Regions from separate parts of the Thalassospira sp. MCCC 1A02491 genome, predicted to be linked through region 1. Evidence: riboswitches for the same ligand, from Rfam matches in the RefSeq annotation. Region 1 holds a riboswitch; the other holds the start of a gene.

Region 1 (3,687 bases):
AATCGATTGAAGATCGTTCTTTTCCTTATAGGCGGTAATTTCCCGACGTAATGGCCGCAATTCATCGCGAACGATCGCGGCAATGACTTCTTCCTGTTCCCGGGTAATTGCAGTTTTGGTTGCATTATCCGCGACAACTGCCCCATCAACCGTGATGTTAGCGCTATCATCCGAATAAACTGCGTCAATGCTGCCTGCCCCGGCAATTCCCGTCAGGTCGGCAATATCAAAACTGGCTTCTGCAACATGCCCAGCCCCCAGATCGGCCCGAAAGACAAGGTCAACTTTCCGGCTTGGCGTATAGACAAAGAAACCGTCAGAATCCGTTCTGATTTCATCGATCTTGTTTCCCTGCTGGTCAAAAACTTCAACCAGCGTGTCCGCAGCCATATCGCCATTGGAAAACCCGATCTCCCCTTCGACAGCTGTGCCGCTTGGAAAAACCGATGCAATCACCTTATGGGCCTGGGCGGCCTGCATTCCGAACAGAAGGCCTGCCAGAAACACCCCAGTTGCAAGCTTAGCCATTGTTGGCCTCGTTCACCTGTTCGGCCAGGATCGCGGGGCTTTGTGCGTCATATCGGCTGATCTGGGCATCGGCGATCAGCAAGGCCGGTTTGACCTTCATGATCAGATAAACCGCTGCTGCAGACACCAGACCTTCGACCGCCATGATCGGAATATGGGCAAAGAAAACAAGCTTGGCCGCCGGTACAAACCCTTCCCCGCTCAGACCAAGGGAAATGGCCACGAACAAGGTGGTCAGCGCAATTGAAAGCGCACCGGCACACCCGCCCCAGATTGCCGCAAAGGTTGGATTGCTTCGCGACACCAATCCGCGAAACATGAAACCGGCAATCACCGCAGGAAATGCAATATTGACGGTATTGACCCCCAACACGGTCAAACCGCCAAATCCGAAAAAGATGGCCTGCAACAAAAGCCCGACAAAAAGTGCCGGGAATGCGGTCCAGCCAAGCACAAGCCCGGCCAGACCACTCATGATCAGATGCACGCTCGACGGACCGACCGGCACGTGGATCAGGGAGGCGACGAAGAACGTCGCCGATAACACCCCCGTCGCCGGAATTTTATCGATTGGCAGTTTGCGCAATCCAAGTCCAAGCCCCGCGACTGCAAGCACGCCACCGCCAATCAGCACCTCTGGGGCCAGTGCCCCGTCAACAATATGCATCTATTTTGTCCCCAAGCCTATTGCACATCATAGGCGCGAACCCACAGGACTGCATCCTGTGAAAGCTCTTTTCCCTGAAATTCTTTGTCCGGCCCACTGCCAAGAGCCGCAAAACCCCAAAATCCGGCCTTGGGGATCCCGAACGTGAAATACCCGTTGGCATCGGTAATCGCGACAATCGCCCCACCGGGCATCGGTCCTGCTGTCGGTTCCTTGGGCGCGTTGCGGTCCATATCGGGTTCGGCTGCCATATATTCGATTTCAACCTCGATCCTGGATACCGGTTCACCGTTGCTCAGCACCCGACCGGTAAAGGTCGAACCTGCGACAATGTTGGTCGGCCGGTTTAACGGCAGAATTTCGGTCACAAGTCCCTGTGCCTCCATCCAGTCGGTCGGGATTTCGTTGCGGTTCACATAGGACTTGGTGATCTGCTGAATGAAGATATCTTCGCTTTCTTCGTAATAGGGCTCGGGCACCACCACCATCACGTAATCGCCACTGCGCTTAAGGGTCAAAGTACCGTCATACGCCTTGGCGGTATTCTCCTTCCCTGTGAAGGTCACCTCAGAAAGTGTTGAAGATAAATCAATTTTATCACCGCGATGGATTGCGTAAAACGCCACCGGCTTTTTCATATCCATGACATGTCCGTTTTCGAACGGATGCCAGAATATCAGTTTCACCGGCAGTTCGCCGGGGGCGGTCACATTGACTTCCGGTGTATAGGCCAATTGAAAATGGGCATGCGCACTTTGTGACGCAAACGCGAAACAGGCACTTGCAATCGCAAGCTTGCCAAGAGTTTTAAACATGTAATCGTCTCTTTTCACGAACGATGCGCGTCAGAAAAGTTTCCCGACGCACAGAGTTAGGATCAAGAACGATAGGATGGCTGGAAGCAAGATACCGGTTTCACGACGAGACCGCCTTTTCCCTGCAACCTGACGCTCACCCCGGCGTCCAACAGTTCAGTACCGGACAAGCCGTGTCCGGCAGTCAAAGGCAGGTCTCCTGGCTCGTGGTTTCAAAAGCATTACGCCTTCCCGGTTTGTCACCAGTGGCATAGGTAATGCTCGGACCACTTACAGTTGCGGGGGCAGCCGTGGCATTGTCGTAACGCACCACGTTCCCTTTTAAGCCGATCCAATGGATCAACACCCAAGACGCGTTCATATTCCATGGGCGGCAAACACCTGTCAACTCTTTGCCCGCATCCGAACGGATTATCTTTTCGCGCCATTGCTTGACCTTCGCCCTTCCCCCGGCAAAGATCAGCAGACACATCGCACAATATTGCGATTGGCCTTACATGGGATGGGTTGGAAATGATGGCTCCTGAAACAGTCCTGGACTTCTGGTTCAAGGAACTCGAACAAAAGCAATGGTTTATCAAGGATACTGCACTTGACACCCACATTGCCGAACGATTTTCCGACATTCATGCCGCGGCCCTTGCCGGTGAACTTTTCACATGGCGCAACACCGCATCGGGGCGCCTTGCCGAAATCATCGTTCTGGATCAGTTTTCGCGCAACATGTATCGCGACACGCCGCAATCATTTGCTGCCGATCCGATCGCGCTTGTTCTTGCACAGGAAGCCGTATCCTTGGGCAAGGACAAGGAACTTGGATCACCAGAACAGCGGGCGTTTCTGTATATGCCCTATATGCATTCAGAATCCGAATTGATCCATGAAATTGCCATGACCCTGTTTGATCAGCCCGGGCTTGAACACAATTACGGCTTTGAAATCAAACACAAGAAAATCATCGACCGGTTCGGGCGTTATCCGCATCGCAATGACATTCTTGGCAGGACATCCACGCCAGAAGAAATCGCGTTTCTCAAAGAACCCGGCTCGTCATTCTAGAACGAAAAACGGGACGGCAATCCGTCCCGCTTTCATAAAATCATTCAATGCGAAAACGCGATATCAACCGATATCGCGATCGCGATTATCCCACCATCCCTGCACAAGGGCTTCGGCTTCGTCCATATAATCGGCTTTGCCCGCAAGGAATGCCGCCATCGCCGCACTACCCTTGATCCTGGCTTCGGCCGGGGCATCCTCGACCTCGCCGCGCCAAACAGCCAGAAAGTGCTTGAGAGTCACCGGGCTTTGATCGTCGATTTCTTTTTCGGTTTTTGGCAAAAGTGCCGGCCATCGGACGTCGCAAAGCTCGCCGTTATCAAGCATCCGAAGATCAACATGTTTGAACGGTGTGCGCTCTGCTTCGCCGCCCCCGCCCTTGATCACGCCAATTCGCGGCAGTTCAAGAAGCTTTCCGGTTTCACGATGCACATCCAGAAATGCCGGATGAAACACCCCCAGAAACGCGGCCCGTGCCTGCAACGGGTTCAGCAACCGCAACAGGGTATTCACCGGACTGCGCAGCCCCAAAAGCGACCGCAACCCGATCAGCTCCTGCAATTTCGGATGCATATGGCGCAGCGGCAGATAAGCAAACCCCTTTGCGGCAATATCCGA
Region 2 (3,687 bases), on a different contig from region 1:
TATCGGCGGTATTACGGTTGATGAAGGATAATTTCGACAAGCCGCTGAAGATCGAGGAGCTGGCAGATTTCGCCAATATGAGCCCGTCATCCTTCCATCATCATTTCAAACAGGTGACCGCCATGAGTCCGCTGCAATATCAAAAGCGCCTGCGCCTGACGACGGCGCGTCAGATCATGCTCGCAGAAATGAAGGACGCGGCCAGTGCGGCCTATGCGGTCGGCTATGAAAGCGCATCGCAGTTCAGCCGCGAATATGCCCGCATGTTTGGTGCACCACCGATGCGCGATGTCATGGCAATCCTTGGGCAATCGGGCCAAGCGCGCCCGGGCGAAGGCATGGCGTCGTAAATAAAAAAACAGGGGGCGGTGTTGCCCGCCCCCTGATCATTCTTGCCGGGTTTTGATCAGCCTTGATGCTGATTACCCAATGCCGGCAGATGCTGGAACATCCAGGTTTCACTGAGCGGGGCGTCCCCGCGCTTGAGATACATGCGCAGATCAACCGGATCGGTGCCGGCCACTTTCAGGTCAAAGGCCGCCCGCCAGATGCGGGTATCCATGATCGGTTCGATCTTGGTGCGGGTGATTTCACCACGCGATGTCGATACGACGATTTCCGGGAACTCGCCATAGGCAAGGGTGCCAAGAACATCGCCTTCGAATTCGACAGAAAACTTGACCTCGTCTTTCGGGCGGTTGGTGCCCGGTTCGCCGCCGCGTCCCATGCGGGTCGAAGTTGCCTTTGCCAGTTCGGCAACCGGGAACGGGTTATGGGCCTGCCAGTGAAGGCGATATTTGAACTGATAGCTGTTTCCGGCTTTGGCCGGGGCGTTCGGAACCCAGAATGCCGCGATGTTATCGTGGATTTCATCGTCGGTCGGGATTTCGATCAACTGTACGGCACCGTCATTCCAGTCTTCCTGGGGTTCGACCCACAGGCTGGGGCGACGGTGATAGCGCACACCATCAAGATAGTTCTTCACATCGCGGTCACGCTGCATCAGGCCAAAACCGCGCGGATTATGATCGGCAAAGGCCGATGCGCGGATGGTTTCGGGGTTGTTCAGCTGTCGCCAGATGCGTTCGCCACTGCCGGTCCACAGTTCCAGACCATCGCTGTCATGGACTTCCGGGCGCCAGTCAAACCGGAATGATTTGTTCTGTTCGGAATACCAGAACATGCTGGTCAGCGGCGCGATGCCAAGCCGTTCGATATCGCGACGGACAAACAGATGTTTTTCGATATCCATCGTCACACCCTGCCCGCGATAGAGCAGGAATTTGTATGCGCCCGTAATGCTTGGCCCATCAAGCAGCGCATAGATGGTGACCGGGTCTTCGGCATTTTTGGCCGGTTCGATAAAGAACTGGCGGAAATCGGGGAATTCTTCGGGTTGGGATGTGGCGGTATTGACCGCAATCCCGCGCGCGGACAGGCCATACTGGCCTTCATCACCGATGGCGCGGAAATAGGATGCGCCAAGAAACGCCGCCCAGTCCTGGGTTTTCCAGTCATCACGCGACAGTTCTTCATGAAGGCGGAACCCGGCAAAGCCGCTGTTTTCGGGCAGCTGGCGGGCAATACTGTCGGCTGGCATGTCAAAGTAATCGGGTTTATAGATGACTTCGCGTGCCGTGCCGTCTTCCAGAAGATACATGTGCACGGGCTTGGCGAAATACATGCCCAGATGGAAAAACGTCACCGGATAGGTGCCTGATCCATCGGAAAACGGCGAATGGTCGCGTTTGTAATGCAATTTGCCATGGGTGTCGTAATCGATCCGCCCGACAATTTCCGGGTTGGGGGCGACTGGCGGCTCATAGGCGGCCTGCGCCATCGATTTGGCACGCGCAATCAGATCGGCAAAATCAAACGGCTGTCCCGCACCAAGGTCAAGCCCTGGTACTTCTGCCAATGCATGCTGATAGATCGACATTCCCGGCAGGATAAGACCGGCTGCCGCGATGGATTTCAAAAAGCGTCTGCGTTCAACAGAAGTCGTCATGTGCATCATGTTCCAATGGTTTCATTTGTCGGCAAGCATACCAGACAGTGTGGAGGTAATCGGGATGAAACATGGCAAATTCAAGGTCGTGTCGACTGCAATTTCTGCATGGACCCCTGTGTAAATGCCTCTGGTCATCTGCCAATTTCCTTGACCGGGTTTGGGCTTTAATCTAACGGTCAGATGTCGGTATCCGGATATCGGATAAAGGGAATTCGATCTGGGCTGCGTGCCCATCAACCGAAGCTGCCCCCGCAACTGTAGGCGGTGAGCGTTTTTCTGACCAATGCCACTGGGATGAACCCGGGAAGGCCAGGAAAAGTGCTTTGACCCGCGAGCCAGGAGACCTGCCGACATGAATGCGACGGACCGGGCGGGGTGCCCCGGAGAATGTCGGCATATGTCGCGGTTTCCGGCAGTTTTTTGTAAATGCGCCTGAATACCGATCCTGACATCTTCCGCCATTTCCCGACACTTTTGCCAGTCCCTTGACGATAGTAAAGTGTGTGTTATGTTATAACATAACATTTGCGATATGCTGTGCAGTGGCCGGTAATTGCCGACCCTTGCCGGTATGTCTTTGAAAGGAAGTCAAAGTGATCAGTCACTATAAACATGCGCTGGCAGTCGGGGTGTTTGCTGCCGGTTTTATGATTTCGGCCCCGTTTGCGGCTGCGACGGAATATCCGCTTGCCATCGAAAATTGCGGCAGCACGCTGCACTTTGATGCGGCCCCCGAACGGGTTGTGTCGCTTGGACAAAGCACGACAGAAATCCTCTATTCGCTGGGGCTGGCCGATAAGGTCAAAGGCACCGGGGTCTGGTTTGGTCCGGTCATGGATGAATTCAGGGATGTGAATGCGTCCGTGCCGCGTCTGGCTGATAATGATCCGGGCTTTGAAACCGTGGTTGCGCAAAAACCGCAACTGGTCGCCACCCAGTATCAATGGCATGTCGGTCCCAAGGGCATTGTTGGCACCACCGAACAGTTCAATGAACTTTCGATCCCGGTCTATACCGCACCGGCCGATTGTGTCGGCAAGGACAATGCCGGCGGGGGCGACGGGGTGCGCCATGACCGTTTCTCCATGGACCTGATTTATCGGGAAATTTCCGACCTTGCGCAGATTTTCGATATCGAGGATCGCGGCGCGGCCCTGATTGCCAGGTTGAAAGATCGTGAAGCCCGGTCCCTGGCACAGGTCAATGCCAGCGGGAACAGCAATGTTTCGACCGTTTTCTGGTTTTCCAGTGCCGAGATTAAAAGCGATCCCTACGTCGCGGGCAAAAACGGGGCCGCGGGCTATATCGCGGAAAAACTTGGCGTAACAAACATCATCGACAGCGACGAAGAATGGCCGACCGTGGGGTGGGAAACCATTGCGCGCGCCAATCCCGATATCATTGTGATCGGTAAAATGGGCCGTCGCCGTTTCCCGGCAGATGATTGGGAAGTCAAAATGGACTTTTTGAAAACCGATCCGGTTACACGCCAGATGAAAGCGGTTAAAAACGGCAATATCGTTGTGATGGATGCGCAATCGATGGACCCGACAATTCGTCTGATTGACGGTATTGAAACGCTTGCCCAGGCTGTCGAACGCCTGAGTGCCTCGAACTGATTGCCCAACCCGATGGCGCTCGATATGCCCGGAGACTTCAATGTTTGAAAAAACACC

What was found. A riboswitch is a leader RNA that binds a small molecule or an ion and turns the genes downstream of it on or off. The one in region 1 is predicted to bind cobalamin.
Region 2: linked by a shared signal. The riboswitch ahead of AUQ42_RS01970 (ABC transporter substrate-binding protein) and the one ahead of AUQ42_RS11185 (DUF4198 domain-containing protein) in region 1 are both predicted to bind cobalamin.

Annotation. Positions count from the first base shown of each region.
Region 1 is NZ_LPVX01000029.1:312,030-315,716, forward strand. Features, by position in the region: gene AUQ42_RS11175 (cobalt ABC transporter permease) at 1-528, opposite strand, end outside; gene cbiM (cobalt transporter CbiM) at 521-1,195, opposite strand; gene AUQ42_RS11185 (DUF4198 domain-containing protein) at 1,213-2,010, opposite strand; cobalamin riboswitch at 2,182-2,375, opposite strand; gene AUQ42_RS11190 (DUF924 family protein) at 2,524-3,069, shown strand; gene AUQ42_RS11195 (glycosyl transferase family protein) at 3,133-3,687, opposite strand, start outside.
Region 2 is NZ_LPVX01000003.1:110,622-114,308, reverse strand. Features, by position in the region: gene AUQ42_RS01980 (AraC family transcriptional regulator) at 1-350, shown strand, start outside; gene AUQ42_RS01975 (glucan biosynthesis protein) at 407-2,008, opposite strand; cobalamin riboswitch at 2,179-2,378, shown strand; gene AUQ42_RS01970 (ABC transporter substrate-binding protein) at 2,605-3,630, shown strand; gene AUQ42_RS01965 (iron ABC transporter permease) at 3,671-3,687, shown strand, end outside.